DNA from 3 places in the Sphaerisporangium sp. NPDC088356 genome. Region 1 is predicted to be linked to each of the others. Evidence: riboswitches for the same ligand, from Rfam matches in the RefSeq annotation. Region 1 holds a riboswitch; each other region holds the start of a gene.
The links. Region 1 has a riboswitch for thiamine pyrophosphate ahead of thiO (glycine oxidase ThiO). Riboswitches for the same ligand answer to the same signal wherever they lie in the genome.

Region 1 (7,258 bases):
GGCGGCCCGCGGCGATCGCGTCGATCGGAGCCCCCGGCAGGGAGTCGTCGGCGGTGAACAGCCACCGCAGGGCCTCGACGTCGTCGTAGCCCGCGTCGGACAGGACCGTCAACGTGCCTGGCAGGCCCTTCACCACGTCGTCCGCGGCGATGAAGGCGGCGGGGACCTCGGGCTCGGAGCCGCCCCGCCGGACACCGATGAGCCTTTTGTCCTTGAGAAGCTGCTTGGCACGCCCGGCACTCAGCCCGAGCCGCCTGCCCACTTCCGTGAGGGGGAGCCACTCTCCCACCAACTGGTCGGTTTCCCGGTCGATCTGCGCAACAGAAAGCGTCACGGAACCACAACTACCACGTCGCGCCTCTTCTCAAACACCCCGCAGGGGGTCACAAGCAGTCGCGCAAGGGTACCGAGGGGTCCATCGCGCGATCCACATCGAGCCTTTGCCCGCCCTCGACGATGCGGCGGCCCTGCACCAGGTCACGGGGACGGTCGACCGTAAGGATAGCGGCCAGCCGGTGGTCGTCGGTCAGCCAGCACGCCGCCCACTTGCGGTCGGTCGCCGGGTCGCCGCGCAGGACCAGCCGGGCGCCGTCGTGGTGGCCGGCGTACTGCAGCATGCGGCCGAACTGCTCGGACCAGAAATAGGGAACCGGGTCGTAGACGGCGGTCTCGCCGAGGAGCGTGGCCACCGCGGTCTCGGGGGCGTTCAGCGCGGTGTCCCAGTGCTCGACCCGCATGCGGCGGCCGAAGCGGCGCGACCACCAGTTCGCGCAGTCGCCGACCGCCACGATGCCCTCCATCGAGGTGCGCAGGTGCTCGTCGACCAAGACGCCGTTGTCGATCTCGACGCCGGAGCCCGCGAGCCACCCGACGGTGGGGCGCACGCCGACGCCGGTCACCACCACGTCGGCGGGGATCCATGAGCCGTCCATCATGGTCAGGCCGCCCGGGTCGACCGAGCCGACCATCGTGCCGAGCCTGAGGTCGATGCCGGCCTCGGCGTACCAGGGCACGGTGCGCCCGCCGACCTCGGTGCCGAGGGCTACGGCGAGCGGCGACTGGGCGGCCTCGACGACGGTCACCGCGCACCCGGCGCGGCGCGCCGCCGTGGCGACCTCGGCGCCGATCCAGCCCGCGCCGACGACCACCACGTGGGCCTTGGGGACCAGCAGTTCGCGCAGGGCGAGGGCGTCGTCGATGGTGCGGAGCACGTGCTGGGTGCCCTCGCCGCGCAGCCTGATGGGCGAGGCGCCGGTGGCGATGATCAGGCCGTCGTACTCGAGCTCGCCCTCTGTGGTCTCGAGCGCGCCCTGGCGCAGGCCCTTGGCCGACACGCTGGTGCGCAGGTCGACGTCGAGGGCGCCGAGGTCGGAGTCGACGACCGTGGAGTCCAGGTCGCCGAGCAGCACGGCCTTCGACAAGGGTGGACGATCGTAGGGGCGATGGTTCTCATCTCCGACCAGAGTGACGCGCCCTCGGTAACCGCGCGCCCGCAGCGCCTCGACACTCCGTACGCCGGCCAGTCCGGCTCCGACCACCACGACATGATTCACATCCTGACCCTAAGCGGCCAGCCGGGTAACTCGCCAACGGCGATTTGGTAACGAATTGGCTCACTATCGCACACAGCCAGTGATGAGAACACTCAAGCGGGTGCGCAAGCCGTATGGAGGCAGGAATAGGCTGGTGCCGTCAGCACGCGCGGGAGTCCGGCGAGACCGGGCTGAGAGGAGGGCTCACGGCCCTCGACCGCTAGAGACCTGATCCGGATCATGCCGGCGAAGGGAGCGGGACCTTGGTGGACATGCCGAATGTGCGAGATGTCGTGGTGCCGTCGGCCGAAAAGACGCCACACTCCGGCCCACCGTCCGAGGCGCCGCGCACCGGCGGGCCGTACGGGAAGGCGCCGCACGCGGACGTGATCGTCGTGGGCGGGGGCGTGGTCGGCCTGTCGGTCGCCTGGCGCGCCGCCCAGCGCGGGCACGCCGTGACCGTGGTCGACCCGGCGCCCGGGTCGGGCGCCTCACACGCGGCGGCCGGGATGCTCGCCCCGGTGAGCGAGGTCACCTACACCGAGGAGCCCCTGCTGCGGCTGGGCCTCGCGTCCCTCGCCCTGTGGCCCGGCTTCGCCGCCGAGCTGTCCGGCGAGGCGGGGATGGACGTCGACCACCGCACCGACGGCACCCTGGACGTCGCCTTCGGCGCGGACGACCTCGCGGCGCTCGGCGAGCTGGCCGGCTTCATGGAGAAGCTGTCGCTCCCGGTGGAACGCCTGACGGGACGCGAGTGCCGCCGCGCCGAGCCGATGCTCGCCCCTTCGGTCCGTGGCGGCGTCCTCGCGCCGGGAGACGCCTGGGTGGATCCGCGCCGGGTGACGGCCGCGCTGCTCGCCGCGCTGTCGCGGCGGGGCGTCGGCGTGGTGGCCGACCGCGTCACGGGCTTCGCCGTCGAGGGTGACGCGGTGCGCGGGGTACGGCTGGCGCGAGGCGGGGCGATCGCCGCGGACCGGGTCGTCCTGGCCGCCGGGGCGTGGTCGGGATCGTTGGACGGCCTGCCCCCGGAGGTCCTGCCGCCGGTGCGCCCGGTCAAGGGCCAGATCATGCGGCTGCGCGGCGCTCCGGGGTTCCTCGGCCGCTGCGTGCGCGGGGTGGTCCACGGGTCCAGCGCGTACATGGTGCCGCGCGGCGACGGGGAGATCGTGCTCGGCGCCACGCAGGAGGAGATGGGGTTCGACACCCGCGTGACCGCCGGGGCCCTGTGGGAGCTGCTGCGCGACGCGCGCGAGCTCGTACCGGGCATCACCGAGCTGGAGGTGACCGACCTGTCCGCCGGCCTGCGTCCGGGGACCCCCGACAACCTCCCGGTCATCGGGCGGACGGCCCTGGCGGGGCTCGTGCTGGCCACCGGCCACCACCGTGGCGGCGTCCTGCTCTCTCCCCTGACCGCCGATCTCGTCGCCGGGGAACTGGCCCTGGGCGACGACCTCGGCCCCGTCCTGCCTCCCTGCCACGATCCGGCGGGACGGCCCGGCCCGTCCTTCACGGCGATCTGCTCGCCCCTGCGGTTCGGCGGGGCACGGCACCAGGACACCACCGACCCCCACCGATGGACGAAGGAGGAACGGGGCTCCTACCCCGGCGGCCGGCCGGGGTCTGCCGCCCCGGAAGCGCGATGAGAGTGACGATCAACGGCGCCCCCCACGACCTGCCCCCCGGGACCACCGTGGCGCAGGCCATACAGACGCTGACCTCGGCCGTGGCCGGGGTCGCGGTCGCGCTGAACGACGAGGTCGTACGGCGGGGCGCGTGGCAGTCGACCCCGCTCGGCGAGAACGACCGCGTCGAGGTCCTGACGGCGGTGCAGGGTGGCTGACGAGCGCGAGGAGACCCCCATCAGAGTCGCCGGCGAGCGGGACGCGGACCCCATGGACGACACGCTGATCCTCGGCGGCGAGAAGTTCGGCTCGCGTCTGATCATGGGAACGGGCGGCGCCCCGTCCCTGGAGGTGCTGGACCAGGCGCTGGCCGCGTCCGGCACCGAGATCACCACGGTAGCCATGCGGCGGCTGGACCCGGCCTCCAGGGGGTCGGTGCTCGACGTCCTGCGCGACCGGGGCGTGCGGGTGCTGCCCAACACCGCGGGCTGCTTCACGGCAGGCGAGGCGGTGCTGACCGCGCGGCTGGCCCGCGAGGCGCTCGGCACCGACTGGGTGAAGCTGGAGGTCATCAACGACGAGCGCACCCTGCTGCCGGACCCGATCGAGACCTTCGACGCGGCCGAGCGGCTGGTGGCCGACGGGTTCGTGGTGCTGCCCTACATCGGGGACGACCCGGCGCTCGCGCGGCGGCTGGAGCAGGCGGGGTGCGCGGCCGTGATGCCCCTGGGCGCGCCCATCGGCTCGGGGCTCGGGATCCGCAACCCGCACAACATCGAGCTCATCGTGGAGGCGGCGGGCGTTCCCGTCATCCTGGACGCCGGCATCGGCACGGCGAGCGACGCGGCCCTGGCGATGGAGCTCGGATGCGACGCCGTCCTGCTCGCCAGCGCGGTGACGCGGGCCCGCAGGCCGGGACTGATGGCGGCGGCGATGCGGGACGCCGTCACCGCGGGCCGCAGGGCGCGCCTAGCGGGCAGGATCCCCCGCCGCCGGTACGCTGAGGCGTCCTCGCCGGCCATCGAACCGGCCGGCGCAGAGCCATCAACCCCTTCGTGACGGGAAAACATGTCGGCATCGGTTTGGGATGTGCTTGCCCTGCCCCTGGCAAACCGCCCGTAAACTCACTCCCGTGGACACGACGGTTGCGGACCCCCTTGTAGGGCGGCTGCTGGACGGGCGCTATCGCGTTGAGTCCCGGATCGCCCGGGGTGGCATGGCCGCCGTCTACCTGGCCCTGGACATCCGGCTCGACCGCACGGTGGCTCTGAAGGTGATGCACCGATCGCTGGCCGAGGACCCCGACTTCGTGCGGCGATTCATCGGCGAGGCCAAGTCGGTGGCCAGCCTGTCGCACCCCAACGTGGTGCACGTCTTCGACCAGGGCACCGACGGAGACCACGTCTACCTCTCGATGGAGTACGTCCCGGGGCGCACCCTGCGCGACGTGCTCCGCGAGAGGAAGCGCCTGCCGGCCCGCGAGGCCCTGGAGATCATGATCCCGGTGCTGGCCGCGCTCGGCGCGGCCCACCAGGCGGGCATGGTCCACCGGGACGTCAAGCCCGAGAACGTCCTGCTGACCGACGACGGCCGGGTCAAGGTCGTCGACTTCGGGCTGGCCCGGGCCATCGAGGCGGGCAACCAGACCCGCACCGGCGTCATGATCGGCACGATCGCCTACATGTCGCCCGAGCAGGTCACCGCAGGGGTCGCCGACGCGCGCAGCGACGTCTACGCCGCCGGGGTCATGCTGTTCGAGCTGCTGACCGGGCACCAGCCCTACCAGGGCGACAACCCCATGTCGGTGGCCTACAGGCACGTCCACGACCGGGTGCCCGCGCCGTCCTCGCTGGCGGGGGACATCCCGCCCGTGCTCGACACGCTGGTGCTCTCGGCGACCGACCGCGACCAGAACCGGCGGCCGGCCGACGCCACCGCGCTGCTCGTCGCGGCCGTGGACGCCCACCGCGTGCTGCCGCGCGACATGGGACCGCAGCGCCCGCCCACCGGGGCCGCCGCCCCGGGGCCGGCGGCCGCGCACCAGATGGGCGCCCCGCCCGCGAACCCGACCCTGATCCACTCGCAGACCGAGATGCTCACCGCCCCGGCGGTCAGGGCCGCGGTGGCCGAACGCCCGAAGCGCTCGGGTTTCCGGCCCAACTGGTTCATCGTCGCGCTGGCGATCTTGATGATCGGCGCGATCGGGGGCACGGGCTGGTGGTTCTCCGAGGGCCGCTACACCAAGATCCCCGACCTGGCCGGGCTGAACGTCACGATCGCCAAGTCCGAGGCCGAGAAGCAGGGCTTCGAGGTCAAGATCGGTACGCCCGAGCACGACAAGGAAGTGGCCGAGGACAAGGTCCTGCGCACCGACCCCGAGCCGGGCAAGGAAGTGCTCGCCCAGTCGAGGATCACGCTGATCCCCTCCGCCGGACCCGTCAAGATCGCGGTGCCGAACGTCGTCAACCTGTCCGAGGCCGATGCCCGGGCCAAGATCTCCGACGCCGGCCTCACCGCAGGCACCGTCAGCCGGGTGCCCAGCGACACCGTGCAGCGCGGCCTCGTGCTGCGTACGAACCCGCAGGTCGGCACCAAGGTCAAGGAGGGCAGCCGGGTGCAGCTCGTGCTGAGCGCCGGGCAGCTCATGCCCGACGTCAGCGAGATGCAGTGCGACCAGGCCGAGGCGTTCCTGCGGCAGAAGGGGTTCAACCCCACGATCGTGCAGCAGACCGACAACGCCCAGCCGGGTACGATCATCGCCCAGGACCCGGCCGCGCGCGCCGAGGTCACGGCAGGGCAGGGCGTGCAGCTCACCTGCTCCAAGGGGCCGGACACCGGCTTCCACTGGCCCTGGGAGAACCCCGACAACGTCCAGCCGGGCCAGGCGCTGGTGGCCATCCCCGACGTCCGGTTCAAGAACGTCGGGGACGCCACCCGCGAGCTCCGCGCGGCCGGTTTCAAGGTGCGGGTGCGCAGGATCGCGGGCGCGGGCTCGGTGGTCGCCGAGAACCCTTTGGGCCAGGCCCCGGCGGGCACCCGCATCACGATCTGGCACTGACCCCGCGCTCGGGCGGTCTCTCGGAGTGAGGGAGCCGTCCTACCGGCCGTGAGGCGTGCCGTGGAGGCGGAGGCGGCCCATCCCGCCGTCGGGGTAGATGTCGAGGCGTACGTGCGTCGCCACTCGGTCACCGGGCAGGCGGAACCTGTGGCGGGTGTCCGGCTGGAGCCGGGTGCGGGGAAGCAGCTCGAACCACTCGGCGTCCTCCCCCGGCGGCCCGCCGCGGACGTCCGCGCCCATCAGGCAGGCCGCGCCCGGGGCGTTGTACACCAGGTTGGTGGTGTCCAGCTCGGCGACGCGCGCGACGCCCGGCACCGCCAGCCGTACGACCAGCCAGTCGTTGCCGCCGTCGCGGCGGCGGGCCGTCTCCCATCCCTCGGCCTGGTGCCGGGGCAGCCCGGGGGCGATGACGTTCGCCGGCGAGGAGTAGAACTCGTCCGAGCAGCCGGTGACCACGGCGCCGTTCTCCAGGGCGGCGAGGTCCACGGTCATGCCCTCGTACAGCGCGAGGCCGGGCACCACCTCGCCGTGGACGCGCAGCCGCGAGACCCCGCCGTCGGGGAAGATGTTCAGCCGTACGTGGGTGAACCGGCGGCCGTCGCCGACGGTGAACTCGTGCGAGGCGTCCCCGCCCAGGGGGCTCTTCGGCACGATCTCCACCCACTCGGCCTCCTGGAGCTCGGCCACCGAGGGGTAGCCGTCGACCTCGCACGCCTCCACGGAGGCGAAGGGCGGGTAGTTGCCGGTGAACCACGCGGTGTCGACCACCACGCCCCTGATGACGCCGGGCATGCCGAGCCGCACCATCGCCCAGTCGTGGCCGGGCTCGCGCCGCCGCCGGGTCTCCCAGCCGTCGTAGACCTGGCCTCTGGCGCCGAAGGTGCCGGGCTGGAACGCGGGGGCGCCCGGCCTGATCAGCGCCTGCCGCTCGGCGAAGGACTCGTCGCTCGCCGCCACGACGGAGCCGCCGCACGTACGCAGCGCCAGGTCGGGCAGGCGCGTGACGTCACTCACCGGCACCGCCCGCGGGGATCGGGTGAAGGTCG
Region 2 (7,258 bases), on a different contig from region 1:
AACCCGTTCCGGTCGATCCCGCTCGCGATGAGCGCCACCGACTCGGTGGCGGTCGACCCGGGCACGGGAGCCTTCGACCTGCTGTCGCTCGGGCTCGCGATGAGCGGCGATCCCGTCGCCACCGCCGTGCCCGTGGGCTCGCTGCCCACGATCAACGGCGCCTCCGTCGTGAAGTGGGACACCCAGCGCGCTCTGCGGCTGTTCAAGGCCCTGGCCGAGGACAAGCCGGTGCCGAAGGACGTCCTCACCAGGTAGGCGCGACGCGCGCCGAGCCGTCCTCAGGCACGCGTCGCCGGGCCGTGCGAGCGGTTAGTGTGATGGCATGCCCGAGCTTCCCGAGGTGGAGTCGCTCGCCGAGTTCCTGCGCGAACGGGCCGTCGGCCGCCCGGTCGCCGCTGTCGACGTGGTGGCCTTCCAGGCGCTGAAGACGGTGGACCCGCCGGTGACCTCGCTGGCCGGGCTGGCGGTGACGGGCGTCGCCCGGCACGGAAAGTTCCTCGACCTCGACTGCGACGGGATCCACTTCATCACCCACCTGGCCCGCGGCGGCTGGCTGCGCTGGCGGGACGACCTCTCGGGCGCGAAGCCCGTCCGTCCAGGCAAGGGCCCTCTGGCGGTCCGCGTGCGGTTCGCGCCCGACGACGACGGCGAGCAGCCCGGGTTCGAGCTCACCGAGGCGGGCACCCAGAAACGGCTCGCCGTCTACGTCGTCCGCGACCCGGGCGAGGTGCCCGGCATCGCGAGCCTCGGGCCCGATCCGCTCTCGCCCGAGTTCACCGTCGACGTTCTGAAGGGCATCCTGGGCGGCAGCCGCACCCGGATCAAGGGGCTCCTGCGCGACCAGAAGGTGATCGCCGGCATCGGCAACGCCTACTCCGACGAGGTGCTGCACGTCGCGAAGATGTCCCCGTTCAAGATCGCGGGGTCGCTGACCGACGACGCGGTGGCGGGGCTGCACGAGTCGATCGTCAGCACGCTGCGCGCGGCCGTCGAGCGCTCGCGCGGCATCGCCGCGAAGGATCTCAAGACCGAGAAGAAGTCGGGCCTGCGGGTGCACGGGCGTGCCGGGCAGCAGTGCGAGGTGTGCGGGGACACGATCAAGGAGGTGTCGTTCGCCGACTCCTCCCTGCAGTACTGCCCGACGTGCCAGACCGGCGGGAAGCCCTTGGCCGACCGCAGGCTGTCCCGCCTGCTCAAGTAGCCTCTCGCCGAAAAACAACGCTGGGTTAGCGATGACAACCCTCCGTTAGCGGGCGGAAAGACTCGTAGAGCGGGGACAATGAACGGCATGAACGTCCCAGAGATCGAGGCCAAGGCCGTACCCGACGACGTCTTCCTGCTCGATGTGCGCGAGCCCGATGAGTGGCGGGCGGGGCACGCCCCGACGGCCGTCCACATCCCGCTGGGCGCGCTGCAGCAGAGGGTCGACGAGGTCCCGGCGGGCGTGCCGGTCTACGTCGTCTGCCGGGTCGGCGGCAGGTCCGCCAGGGCCGCCGCGTGGCTCAACCACGTGGGCCGCGAGGCGATCAACATTGAGGGCGGCATGCAGTCGTGGGCCGCCGCCGGCCGCCCGATGGTGGCCGAAAACGGGGGGCAGCCCTTCGTCGCCTAGCGACGGGGTGTAATAATTCGGTCAAAATCCATACCGCGGGAGCTCGGGCGCAACCGGGCTGAGAGGGCGGTTCCCAGTGACGCTGGGCGCGCCGCCGACCGCATGAACCTGTCCGGGTAATGCCGGCGTAGGGAGCGTGCGATGACATCCGCCGTCGGCGAGGTCCCCCTGACCCTCGACGAGGCCCCTCCGAAGACGCTGGGCCTGCTCGACCAGGGTGCCTTCTGGGCCAACCTCGGAGTGAGCCTCCTCGGCTTCTCCGGGGCCCTGTACCTGCTCAACCCGCTGGGCGACGTCCCGCTGAGCCTGGGCGCGGCCGTCCTCGCGGCCGTGGTCGGCAGCCTGATTGGCACCGTGATGGTCGGCCTGGCGGCGGTGCCCGGCGCGCGCACCGGCGCGCCGGCGATGGTGCTGCTGCGCGGCCTGTTCGGGGCCAGGCTGTCGTACGTCCCGACGGTCCTGAACATCGTCCAGATGCTCGGCTGGGGGGCCTTCGAGCTGTGGGTGATCGCCACCGGGGCCCGTGCGATCTTCGGTGACTCCGTGCCGTACTGGGTCTGGGTGGTGGCGGCGGGCCTGCTGACGATCGCCCTGACGATCCGGCCGCTGGGGGCCATCCGCCTGCTCCGCCGCTTCGTGACGGCGGGGGTGGTCGTCGCGATGGTGTGGCTCGCCGTGGCGCTGCTGCGCGAGGCCCCCACTCTCGGGGGCGGCGACTGGAGCGCCTTCGCCCCGGCGGTCGACTACGTGATCGCGCTGTCGGTCTCCTGGGTGCCGGTGGCGGCCGACTACGCGCGGCACTCGCGGTCCGGCCGGGCGGCCTTCGCGGGGGTGGTCAGCGGCTACACGATCGCCCAGGTCGCGTGCCTGGTCATCGGCATACTCGCGCTGGCCCTGGTCGGGAACGACCCCGGCCGGGTGTGGGACGCGTTCGTGGCGGTGCCCCTCGGGGGCCTGTTCTTCGGCATCCTCGTGCTCAGGGAGGCCGACCAGTCGTTCGCCAACGTCTACTCCACGGCGATGTCCCTGCAGAACCTCCTGCCGAGGGTGGACCGGCGCATCTTCTCGATCGGCGTCGGCGTGCTGACCACCGTCATCGCGCTCTTCGCCGACGTGAATTCGTACGGGGCGTTCCTCGGCGTCATCGGCGCGGTGTTCGTCCCGATGTTCGCCGTGCTGGTGATCGACTACTTCGTGCTGGGCGGGGCCGCCAGGTGGGACACCTCGGCCGGGGCGCCCTCGCGCTGGGGGATGGTCGTGCCCTGGGTGCTCGGGTTCGTGGCGTACTGGCTGGTCACGGCGACGCCCACGGTGGCGTGGTGGGACTCGGTCTGGACGGATCTTCGCGACGCGATCGGCTTCGAGCGGCAGGTCTGGATGAACGCCGCGCTGGCCGCGTTCATCGTGTCCGCCCTGGCGACCCTGCTGGCGCGGGCGCTCAGCGGGCGGGGTCTTCGAGGCGGAGAAGATACTGCTTGGCGGCGAGGCCGCCGGCGTAGCCTCCAGGATTCCCCGGCGACTCGATCGCCCGGTGACACGGGACGATGACGCAGACGGGGTTGGCGGTCAGCGCGTTGCCGATGGCGCGCAGCGCCTGGGGACGCCCGATGCGCTCGGCGATTTCTGGAAATGTCGTGACGCTTCCGTAGGGCACGGCCATCGTCATCTGGAGCACCGTACGGGCGAACGGCGTGGCCAGCCGGAGGTCGACGGGCAGGGTGAAGGCCCGGAGCCTGCCGGAGAAGTACGCGTCGAGCTCGCGCCGGATCGGATCGAGGCGCCGGGGGTCGGGCCCGATGAACGAGCCGATCTCCCGGGTGATGCGCGCGAAGACCACGTGCTCGTTCTCGTAGCTGCAGGCGACCACGCCGCGCGCGGTGACGGCGAGCGCCAGCCGTCCGGCGGGGGTGTCGGTCATCCCGAACGCGATGTCGGGTGGGGTCTCGCCCACATAGCCGGGAGCGGTCACCCGCACGAGGGCTTCGAGATCCCCTGTCGACATGGCCGCACCCCTCCCGGTCCCGCTACCAGGCAGCGTATCGGAGCGGAGGCTCCCACCGACCGTGACGGCCGTGCGCCGCGCGCCGTAGAAGGCCTCGAGAGGGTACGGTCCCGACGAATGCGACGATTCGCACATCGAAAGTGCCAAGGCGCGCTTGCAAAAACGGGCACGATGGGGGTCATGAGTGACAACAGGGTAGAGAACGCCGATGACGGCTTTGCCCGCGCTGTCCTCGCGAGTTCCCCCAATGCCGTCGTAGCCCTCGATCGTGACCTTTCCGTCCTGGTGTGGAACCCCGCCGCCGAGCGCCTTTTCGGCTGGACCTGCGACGACATGATCGGGCGCAGGGCGCCGCTCGTCCCCGAGGAACTGGTGGTGGAGCACAACGCGGTGCTCGAACGGGTCCGCACCGGAGGTCCGGTCTCCCTGCGCACCAAGCGCCTGCGCAGCGACGGCTCGCTCGTCGACGTGGGCGTGGACATGAGCGCGCTGCGCTCGGAGGCCGGTGCGCTGCTCGGGTACGTGAGCGTCTACCACTCCTTGGAGAACGACTCGGCGGCCCGCGATCGGGGAGCCCGCAGGGCGAGGCTCGTCCGGCGGCTCACCGACGTGGTCGGCGACATCAACGCCGAGCTTGAGCTCTCACCCGTGCTCGACCGCATAGCCGGGAGCCTCACCGAGCTGACCGGGGCCGACGCGGGCGGCTTCGTGCTGATCGAGGACGACCGCCTGCGGCTGGTCAGCACGCACGGGCTGCCCGACAGGCTGTGGGGCGCCACCGCCGACCTGCATACGAGCCTCGTCGGCAAGCTGCTCAGGACCGGCAAGACCGTCCTGCTGGAGACCGGCGACCAGACCGTGCTCGACGACCTGATCTGGTCGGAGCTGCCAGGACTGCACACCATCGCGCTCGGCGTCGCGGCGGTCGGCGGGCGGCCGTACGGGGCGCTGTACGCGCTGTTCGCCGAGCGCAAGGCCGGCCACATCGAGCTTGAGCTGCTGGAACTGCTGGCCGGGCACGCCGGCATCGCGCTCGCCAACGCGATGGCGTACCAGGACGCCGTGCGGCAGCGCGCCCACGAGCGGGCGGTCGTCGACGCGAGCGCGGACGGCATCGCGGTGCTCGACGGCATGGGGTTCGTCCGCCAGTGGAACCCGGCGGCCGAGGAACTGACCGGGGTGCGGGCCGACGAGGTGATCGGTGCCCGGCCGCCGTTCCCGCTGCCGGCGCCGGGTGAGAAGCTCACCACCCAGCTTCCGTGCGGCCGCTGGCTCGACGTGGTCAGCGCCGAGATAAACGAGACCGCCGAGATCGTGGTCGACTTCCGCGACGTCACGCGGGCCAAGGAGCTGGAGGAGGCCAAGGATTTGTTCCTCGCCACCACCAGCCACGAGCTCCGCACGCCGATCACCGTGGTCCAGGGGTTCGCCAGCACGCTCGACGCGCGCTGGGACAAGCTCTCGGACGTCGAGCGCCGTTCGGCCGTACGGACCATCGCGGAGCGGGCACAGGCGCTCGGCCAGCTCATGGATCACCTGCTCCTCGGCGCGCGGGCCGGGGCCGAGGAGCTGAAGGTCCAGGTGGAGAGCTTCGACCTGGGCGAACGGGTGCGCGCGGCCACGCTGGGGATGCCGGTCCTGTCCGACAGGCACCGCGTGGAGGTGGACATCCCCCGTGACCTGCCACTGGTCGACGGCGACGCCCTGGCGACCGACATCCTGCTCGGCCAGCTCCTGGAGAACGCCTTCAAGTACTCGCCGGACGGCGGGTTGATCCGCGTCCTCGCGTGGGCCGAGAGCGATCACGTGGTCCTCGTGGTGGACGACGAGGGGGTGGGCATCGCGCCGGACGACCGCGAGCGCGTATTCGAACGCTTCGTCCAGGCCGACAGCGGCGACCGCCGCAGGTTCGGCGGTGTGGGGCTCGGACTTTACATCGCGCGCAGCCTCGCCCGCGCCCAGGGTGGCGAGGTGACCGCGCATTCCCGGCCTGGTGGAGGCACCCGAATGCGATTCATCTTGGGCATCGCACCGGCCTATATCGGATCCGACACACCGAACCGGTAACGAGCAGGTCACGGATGGACTCACCTATTGTCGAATCTGCACAAGCAATGATCGCCACTCGGTTTCCAGAACCATCGAACGGGGCATTTCGGTCGTACTGGGATGTGTTTTCCTCAGGGGGAAATGCAGGAGAACGGGGAAGTGAGGGCGTCGTGCTGTTGCCGTATGCGCCGACCAGCGTCGCCGTCGCACGCCAGCGTCTCAGCGCCGATCTCGAGGCATGGGGGGTGTTCGCCGCCGCGGTAGAGGACGCAGTCCTTGTGGTGAGCGAGCTGCTGAGCAATGCGTTGCGTCACGCCCACCCGCTCCCATCAGGCCAGATCAAGGCCACATGGGACTGGGCTGACGAACATCTCGAGGTCACGGTGAGTGATGGAGGAGCGGCCACGGAGCCCCGTGCGGGACGGCCGACCCTCTCCTCGCTCGGCGGGCGGGGGCTCGGCATCGTCGAGTTCCTCGCCGTGCGCTGGGGGGTGCGCCACGACGGTGAAATGACCACGGTGTGGGCGGTTCTCCACGCCCCGGTCGCTGTCCTTAATTCACAAGTTAGGACGCCCGAAATGGGCGCCCTACGCGAGTGTGGATAGACGTTCCCTGCTGATAGGGCAGGACATACAGCGTGGGCCACCCCGGCCGCTTCCTAGTTCGCTGCCCGCAATACGGATGACCTTCACCCCCGAGGCCTCCAGGCGCGCGTTCGTCTCCACGTTCCGCTCGTAGGCGACCGCGACGCGCGGAGCCAGGGCGAGCGTGTTGTTGCCGTCGTCCCACTGCTCGCGCTCGGCCGTGACGGGGTCGAGGCCGGTGTCGATGACCTTGACCCGCTCGATGCCCATGGCCTGGGCCGCCGCCTCCAGGAACGGGCGAGGCTCGAACACGCGAAGCTCGCCGTTCTCCATCGAGGTCACGGTGTAGGCCTGAAGTGAGTAGGCCACCGGGGGATACATGACCACGGTGTCCACGTCGACCATCGTGCAGATCGTGTCGAGGTGCATGGTGGCCCGCTGTTGGGCGATCGGCACCGCGAGCACGGTGTGCGCCAGCCCGGCCTCGAAGACACGCCGGCAGAGGCGCTCCACCCCCGCGGGCGTCGTACGCTCGCCCGTCCCCACCGCGATGACTCCTGGAGCCATCAGCAGCACGTCACCGCCTTCCACGTGTTCGAGCCAGGGCTCGTACAGGTGGTCCACTCCGGCGAACCTCGGGTGGTAGGTGTAGATCAGGCGGGTCAGGAGGCTCTCTCGCGTACGGGCCGGCATGGCGAGGCTGGTCACGGCCACCCGGTCGCCGATCCACACGCTGGAGTCCCTGGTGAACAGCAGGTTCGGCAGGGGGTCGATGACGAAGTCGTGCCGGTCCATCAGGCCGTACACCAGGCCCCGGCCGGTCTTCAGCTCCTCGCGGGCGAGCCCGGCGATCAGCGTCTGGGTGAGGTCCTCGGGGTCGAGCTCCTCCAGGTGGTCCCGCGTCAGCTGCGCGAGCCTGTCGCCGAGCTGGCGCTCCTCCAGCACGGCAGGGATGATCTCCTGCCGTGCGGAGTCGTACTCCAGCGTGTCCTGGAGCAGCTCGGTGAGGTA
Region 3 (7,258 bases), on a different contig from region 1:
GCGAGCAGGCGCCAGGAGCCGACGACGCCGCGGCCCCCGACGTGGTCGAAGACGGCGTCCACCCCGCCGGGGGCGAGCTCGCGGACGCGCGCGGCGATGTCCCCGGTGCGGTAGTCGACCGGAAGGACGCCGCGCTCCCGCAGGGCGTCGTGGTGGCGCGTGGACGCTGTGCCGATCACCTTCACGCCGGCGGCCCGCGCCAGCTGAATCAGGATCGAGCCCACGCCGCCGTTGGCGCCGTGCACCAGAATGGTCTGCCCGGCGCGGACGCGTGCCTTGCGGTGCAGCATCTGCCAGGCGGTGATGCCGTTGACCACCGCCGCGCCGACTCCTTCGGGGACCTCCGCGACACCGTTCGAGACGCACCTCGAAGACCACCGGCACTGGGCGGACGGCCACCCCGCCCCGCCCGCGGCCCTCCACCGGGCACTGACCTTCTGGACCCGGCTGCACGGCGTCCTGTCCCTGGAACTCGCCGGCCACTTCACCGGAATGGGATTCGACCCCACGCTGCTGTTCACCGCCGAACTGGACGACCTCCCGGCCCACTGACCACACCGAACCCCTGCCAGAACGGCCCGTGCACGGTTTCCACGCCCACACGATGCGCCGCTTCCGGGCCGATCCGGGCGCTTCCTGCCAGGGTGCCTCGTCCTTCTGGAGGGCGCCCGCGCTGTCTGTGTCAGATGGGCCAGGACTCCTGGTGCCAGGCGGCGTTCCAGAACATCCATTCGTAGCGGGAGGTGGTGACGAAGTGGTCCTGGGCTCGGCGGCGCTGGCGAGAGGTGGCCTCGTCCCCTGCCCGGTCGGTCAGGGCGACCACCCGGCGGACGACGCTCTGGAAGGCCTCGTCGCCGTAGGTGGCGATCCACCGCTGGTAGAGCGGATCGGGCGACGACTTGGCCAGCAGGGCCTCGCCGACACGGGCGTAGATCCAGTAGCAGGGCAGCACCGCGGCGAGGCCGTCGAGGAACGACCCGCCGTACACCGTGGCCAGCAGATAGCTCGTGTACGCGCGGGTGGTCGGGCCCACCGGCAGCTCCGCGGCCTGTGCCGGGGAGCCGCGCAGCTCGGCCATGAACTCCGCGTGCATCTCCTGCTCCGCCGCGATCGCCCCCACCGCGTCGCCCGCGAAGGCCCGTACGTCGTCCTCGGTCGGCGCCTTGGCCGCGCACAGGGCGAGCGCCCGCGCGTAGTCCCGCAGGTAGTGCGAGTCCTGCACCACGAAGTGCCGGAAGGCCTCACGCGGGAGCGTGCCGTCGACCAGCCCGGTGATGAACGGGTGGTCCAGGATCGCGCTGTAGATGGGGCCGATCGCCTCCCACAGCTCTTCGCTGTACGGGCGCGCGTGCTCGAACGTCGTCATCGAACAACTCCCTACGCCGGCATGACCCGGTCAGGTTCGAGCGGTCTGCGGCCGCGTCAGCCGCACTCTCAGCCCGGTGCGCCGGACTCCCGCGTTCTGTCCGACCCGAGATTAGCGCGTACGGCTCCCGGCTCCACCCGCTAGGGGACGATCACCAGCTTGGGGCGCTGGTCACGGATGCCCAGCAGCTCTCGGACGCGGGCGAGCGGCCAGGCGAGCTGGGTGGCGAGCGTGGCCATGGTGAGGTCGGTGTCCGCCGCCGCCAGGTCGAAGGCCTGCCGTAGGAGCACCGGGTGCTCTCCCGGGTAGCCGGTGATGGGCTCGCTGGCGAAACCCGGCTGGTCGCGGAGGGCGCCGAGACGCTGGTACGCCCGGCTGGCCGAGGAGTCGGAGAGCAGGCCGACCTCGCGGCAGCGGTAGAGCAGGGAGCTGATCGAGACCCCCCACACGTGCTTGAGCTCGGCCAGCCGGCGCAGGTCGAGGCGCCGGGGAAGCTCGAGCAGGATGCTGTCGCGCGGGGTCAGGAACTCGGCCGCGAAGGTGTCGGCCTCGCGCTCCTGCTGGACGTCGCCGGCGGCGGTGTCGCCGTGCAGGACGAGATGGCCCAGCTCGTGGGCGGCGGTGAAGCGGTAGCGATGGATGTCGTCGAAGCGGTTGGCGGTCAGCACGACGATCGGCCGGGGCAGCTGCGAGGTCGAGAAGGCGTCGACCGTGGTGGCGTCCTCGTCGGGCGGGGGAAGCACCACGACGATGCCATGGGCCTCCATGTGGCGGACGAGATGCGAGATCGGCCCGGTGCCGAGCCCCCAGTGCCGTCGCAGCTCGCGGGCGGCGGCGGCCGGGTCGCGTGGCAGCTCGACCCCGGAGTGCACCTCGCCGCCCGAGAACCCCGGAAGGTCCACGTGCGGCAGCCGTACGCGCTTCTCCAGCGCGTGGGTCAGCTCCCAGACCTGCTCGACGAACGCGACGGCCTTGGCCCGCTGGTGGACGCGGGTGGAGCGGAGGCTGCGGAAGTGCGCCATGGACCCGTCGAGCTTGGCGTGCGGCCGGCCCGACAGGAAGAACGCCAGGGGAACGCCGAGGGCGTCCGCGAGGCGGGGGATGAGGTCGGGCCGGGGATGGGTCATGCCGGTCTCGTACTGCCCCACCGCCGCCGGGGTGACGCCCACCCGTTCGGAGAGGTCCTTCTTGGTCATGCCCGCCAGCCGCCGGGCCTGGGTCAGCCGCGCCTGGTCGAAGGCGTCGGCCACCGCCTGCGGGCTCGGCCCGCCGCGCCCGGCGCCGCCGGAGGGGTCGAAGAGACGAATCTGGCCGCCGTCGCTCCTGCGGCTCTTACGGTCGCTCATCGGCGTCGGCGATCGGCTGGTCGTCGGTGGTCTCGCTGTTCACGGGGAAGATCATCGCATTCTGGCGCTCGACCACGGGGCGGCGCACCAGGGTGAGGTCGGGCTCTGCGCCGCGGTCGAAGCGCGCGGCCACGTCGGGCTCGGTCGCCGGGAGGCCCTGCGACACCCACGGCAGGGCGGTGAGCAGGGGGATCTGCTCGCAGTGGAGCCACTGGATCCGGCCCATGTCGTCGATCAGCTCGGCCTCTCCCCAGTAGAGCTTCAACAGGCTGGCCTGCGCGTTCGCGGCGTAGGCGACGGGGATGAGCCGCGTGTCGCCCGGGAGCCGCGCGAGGAGGGGCCGCGCGGCGGACAGCTCGGCGAGCTGGGCCTCCTCGTCGTCGCCGGCGAGGGCGAGATCGAGCACTTCCTGGTGGTAGGTGGTCTTGGGGCCGAAGCGGGTGAAGAGCTCGCGTACGAGCGCGGAGACGCGCCCGTCGCTGACCCGCGCCTCGCTGATCGGAGTCGTGTCGTCCTCGGCGTAGCGGAAGGGCAGGAGCAGGTTGCCGTTGAGCACGACGAGGTGGTGGGGCGAGCCGTACGGCCGGACGACCTGGAACCCCGGGTCGTTCTTGAAGCCGTCGACGAGCGCCTCGTAGCGTCGCGCCATGAGGGTGGACCCGTAGGCGTACCGTTTGTCGCTTCTGGAGGACTTCTGGGCATCCTGGGCGTTCCCGGCGGCCTCCAGGAGGGACGCGGCGAGCTGCCCCCGCACGGACGCGGCGCGCTCCCCGAACCGCTCGGCCGCCCAGCTCGAAATCTGTGGCTCCTCGTGCATTGGTGACCTCCCGTACGCGGCGCCCTGACCTCAGGTGATCGATGCTGCCACTTCAGTTCTCCGCACGATACTCCCGCGAGCACTCCAGTTGATGTTGGGACTCGCCGGAAACCGCCGAAAACGTCAGGCGGGCGCGTGGCGGAGTGCGGCGGCGGGCTCGGGGAGGGGGAGGCCGCGCCGCGCCCACAGCTCGCGCATCCGGTCGGGGTAGTCGGTGACGATGCCGCCGACGCCGAGGTCGATCATCCGCGACGCCTCCTCGGGGTCGTTGACCGTCCACACCGCGACAGGAAGCCGGGCCTTCGCCGCCTGGGCCATCAGCTCCTCGTCGACCAGCACCAGGTCGGGGGACAGGGTGGTGGCCCCGATCGAGGCGGCCGCCGCGGCGATGTCCCCGCCGAAGTCCCCCTTGTGGTCGAGGCCGAGCCACTCGGGCTGGAGCGTCGCCTTCTCGACCAGGGCGTAGCGCGTGGCCACGAGATCTCTGGCGATGCGCAGGATGCGCCAGTCGAAGCTGAGGATCGCCGCGCCGTCCAACCGGTTGTGCCGGTCGAGCTCGGCCACGACCAGCTCGGTCAGCCGCCGCGGATCAACAGACAGGTCGGGCCGGGTCGGGTCGGACTTCAGCTCGACGTTCAGCCGCACGCCGTCGGCGCCGTACGCGCCCACCAGGCCGAGCACCGCGCCGAGCGTGGGCACGCGCGTGCCGGGGATCGAGACCTGGGTGCGGACGAATCGGTCGGTCTTGCTCTTCGGGTGGCGCACGCCGACGTCGAGGGTGCGCAGCTGGGCGAGGGACAGGGAACGGATGGGCTTGCCGACGTAGGGGAACGCGGGGTCCCCGGGCGTCGCGGGGACGGTGTCCGCGCTGGTGACGGCCGACACGGTCAGGTCGTGGGTGAGCACGAGCTGCCCGTCGGCGGTCAGCGCGACGTCGAACTCGATCGCGTGGACGCCGAGCTCCAGCGTGTAGGCCATGCCCGGGAGGGTGTTCTCCGGGCGTAGACCCCGCGCCCCCCGGTGGCCGTGTATCTCCACCTGCACAATGGCGCACCCTATCGTTCGCGTGCCTCGGCCATGTTCAGGCGGGGCCGCGCGGGTCCCTCCGTGCCGATGCCCATCTCAGCCGGTGTCCGGATCGTTCGGTTAACGGAGGCGATGAGCAAGGGCCTGCCGGTCGTCAGCTTCGACTGCCCACGCGCTCCTCGCGGACCTCTCGGCCGGGCCCGCGCGACACCGGTGAGAGACGCCTCAGATCAGGGGACGCAGGGAAAGGGTCTGGGTGCGGCCGGGGCCGACGCCGATGGCGGAGATGGGCGCCCCGCTCAGCTCCTCCAGTGCCCTCACGTAGTCCTGGGCGTTCTTCGGCAGGTCGTCGAAGGACTTCGCCTCGGTGATGTCCTCCTGCCAGCCGGGCAGTTCCTCGTAGACCGGCTTGGCGTGGTGGAAGTCGGTCTGGGTCATCGGGATCTCGTCGTGGCGCACCCCGTCGACCTCGTACGCCACGCAGACCGGGATCCGCTCCAGGCCGGACAGCACGTCGAGCTTGGTGAGGAAGAAGTCGGTCACGCCGTTGATCCGGGTGGCGTACCTGGCGATGATCGCGTCGAACCACCCGCAGCGGCGGTTGCGGCCCGTCGTCACGCCGTACTCGCCGCCGGTCGTGCGCAGCCAGTCGCCCATGTCGTCGGTGAGCTCGGTCGGGAACGGGCCCGAGCCGACGCGCGTGGTGTACGCCTTCAGGATGCCGATCACCCGGGTGAGCCGGGTCGGCGGGATGCCCGATCCGATGCACGCGCCGCCCGACGTCGGCGAGGAGGACGTCACGAAGGGGTAGGTGCCGTGGTCGATGTCGAGCAGGTTGCCCTGGCCGCCCTCCAGCAGCACGACCTTGTGGTCGTCCAGCGCCTTGTTCAGGATCAGGGAGGTGTCGGCGATGTGCGGCTTGAGCCGCTCGGCGTACCCGAGGTACTCCTCGAGGACCTTCGCGGGGTCGATGCCCCTGCGGTTGTAGACCTTGGTCAGCACCTGGTTCTTCTCGTTCAGCGCGACCTCGATCTTCTTGCCGAGGATGCCAGGGTCGAGCAGGTCCTGCACCCGCACGCCCATGCGCGCGATCTTGTCACCGTACGCGGGGCCGATGCCGCGTCCCGTGGTGCCGATGCGGGCCTTGCCGAGGTAGCGCTCGGTGACCTTGTCCAGCGCCTTGTGGTGGGGCATGATCAAATGCGCGCTGGCCGAGATCAGCAGCCGGTCGCACGAGATGCCGCGCTCCTTCAGCCCGTCGATCTCCGCCAGCAGCACTCCGGGGTCGATCACGACGCCGTTGCCGATCACGGGGACGACGTCCGGCGACAGCACGCCGGTCGGCAGCAGGTGCAGCGCGTATTTCTGGTCGCCGATGACGACGGTGTGACCCGCGTTGTTACCGCCCTGGTAGCGGACGACATAGTCGACCTGCCCGCCCAGAAGGTCGGTGGCCTTACCCTTGCCCTCATCGCCCCACTGGGCGCCCACGAGAACGACAGCCGGCATGGTTAACTCCCGCGCACCAAAAACGAAACCCCTGGCGCAAGCGCGACAGGGGCTCTTGCGTTGAGAGACTACCCGAGCAGGCTGATGCCGCCCAAGCGCGGCTTACTGGGAACTGAGGAGCTTTACCGCTTCTGGGCTGCTTTCACGGAGGAACTGGGTGCATCTCTCGGCCTCGTCCTTCTCGCCGATCGCCTGGGCGGCCCGGCCGAGCGCGTTGAGGCAGCGGAGGAACCCCCTGTTGGGCTCGTGCTCCCAGGGGATGGGGCCGTGACCCTTCCAGCCCGCGCGTCGCAGCTGGTCAAGGCCTCGATGATAGCCGGTGCGGGCGAAGGCGTAGGAGGTCACCGCGTGCCCGGCGGCGAAGTATTCGTCGGCGAGCGCCGCCCAGGCCGCCGTGTAGGCGGGGAAGCGCGCGGCGACGTCACTGGCCTTGGCGCCGGATTCCAGGGCCTCTCGGGCCTCCGGGCTGTCCGGGAGCTGGGTGGGCGGTGGCCCGGCGAGAAGGTTCTCGTGCGTTTCCATGAGCACAGTCTTACCTGTGTTCCGCCTGTCTGGTCATACTCCCTTCTGCGATACGTGGGGAAAGCCGAAAATTGTCCGATACGGTGACCCGGTTGCGTGTCGAACAGAGGAGCAGAGGACGTGACCCTCTCAGCGTCCCGGCGCGTCGCCGTGACACTGGCCGGACTGCTGGGGCTGGTGACGGCCTGTGGCGGAGAAGCCCGCCGGAACCCCCCGGACCCCCCGGACGCCGCCAAGACGGTGGTGTCCCTGACCTTCGACGACGCCTGGGCCACCCAGGCGGTCGCGGCCGATCTTCTGCGCAAGCACCATCTGATTGGCACGTTCTACATCAACAGCGACTTCCTCGGCCGGCCGAAGCGGCTCACGAAGGCGCAGGTGGACGGGCTGGCCGCCTCGGGCAACGAGATCGGCGGCCACACCCTCACCCACCCCCGTCTGCCCACTCTCTCGAAGGCCGTGAAGCGCCGGGAGATCTGCGACGACCGGCGCGCCCTGCTGGCCATGGGCTACAAGCCACGCTCCTTCGCCTACCCGTACGGCATGTTCGACGCCGCGACCGTCGCCATCGTGCGGGGCTGCGGCTACAGCAGCGCGCGGAGGTCGGGCGGCATCGCCCCGCCGAACGTTCCCTGCCCGCGGTGCGCCCGGGTCGAGGACGTGAGGACGATG

Region 2: another riboswitch for thiamine pyrophosphate. It lies ahead of AB0O34_RS15760 (cytosine permease); the one in region 1 lies ahead of thiO (glycine oxidase ThiO).
Region 3: another riboswitch for thiamine pyrophosphate. It lies ahead of tenA (thiaminase II); the one in region 1 lies ahead of thiO (glycine oxidase ThiO).

Annotation. Positions count from the first base shown of each region.
Region 1 covers NZ_JBFBIK010000112.1:9,684-16,941, forward strand. Annotated here, with positions in the region: gene AB0O34_RS29615 (Rv2175c family DNA-binding protein) at 1-334, opposite strand, end outside; gene AB0O34_RS29620 (FAD-dependent oxidoreductase) at 384-1,553, opposite strand; TPP riboswitch at 1,692-1,804, shown strand; gene thiO (glycine oxidase ThiO) at 1,805-3,175, shown strand; gene thiS (sulfur carrier protein ThiS) at 3,172-3,372, shown strand; gene AB0O34_RS29635 (thiazole synthase) at 3,425-4,213, shown strand; gene pknB (Stk1 family PASTA domain-containing Ser/Thr kinase) at 4,287-6,212, shown strand; gene alc (allantoicase) at 6,252-7,226, opposite strand.
Region 2 covers NZ_JBFBIK010000035.1:33,937-41,194, forward strand. Annotated here, with positions in the region: gene AB0O34_RS15745 (LCP family protein) at 1-255, shown strand, start outside; gene AB0O34_RS15750 (DNA-formamidopyrimidine glycosylase family protein) at 323-1,201, shown strand; gene AB0O34_RS15755 (rhodanese-like domain-containing protein) at 1,280-1,612, shown strand; TPP riboswitch at 1,638-1,764, shown strand; gene AB0O34_RS15760 (cytosine permease) at 1,754-3,160, shown strand; gene AB0O34_RS15765 (methylated-DNA--[protein]-cysteine S-methyltransferase) at 3,051-3,614, opposite strand; gene AB0O34_RS15770 (PAS domain S-box protein) at 3,786-5,681, shown strand; gene AB0O34_RS15775 (ATP-binding protein) at 5,834-6,268, shown strand; gene AB0O34_RS15780 (arginine deiminase) at 6,251-7,258, opposite strand, start outside.
Region 3 covers NZ_JBFBIK010000003.1:89,407-96,664, reverse strand. Annotated here, with positions in the region: partial or broken gene AB0O34_RS02515 (zinc-binding dehydrogenase) at 21-290, opposite strand; gene AB0O34_RS02510 (TetR-like C-terminal domain-containing protein) at 310-552, shown strand; gene tenA (thiaminase II) at 683-1,366, opposite strand; TPP riboswitch at 1,358-1,469, opposite strand; gene AB0O34_RS02500 (XRE family transcriptional regulator) at 1,507-2,712, opposite strand; gene AB0O34_RS02495 (hypothetical protein) at 2,699-3,529, opposite strand; gene AB0O34_RS02490 (glycerophosphodiester phosphodiesterase family protein) at 3,653-4,573, opposite strand; gene AB0O34_RS02485 (adenylosuccinate synthase) at 4,781-6,064, opposite strand; gene AB0O34_RS02480 (DUF3151 domain-containing protein) at 6,167-6,586, opposite strand; gene AB0O34_RS02475 (polysaccharide deacetylase family protein) at 6,707-7,258, shown strand, end outside.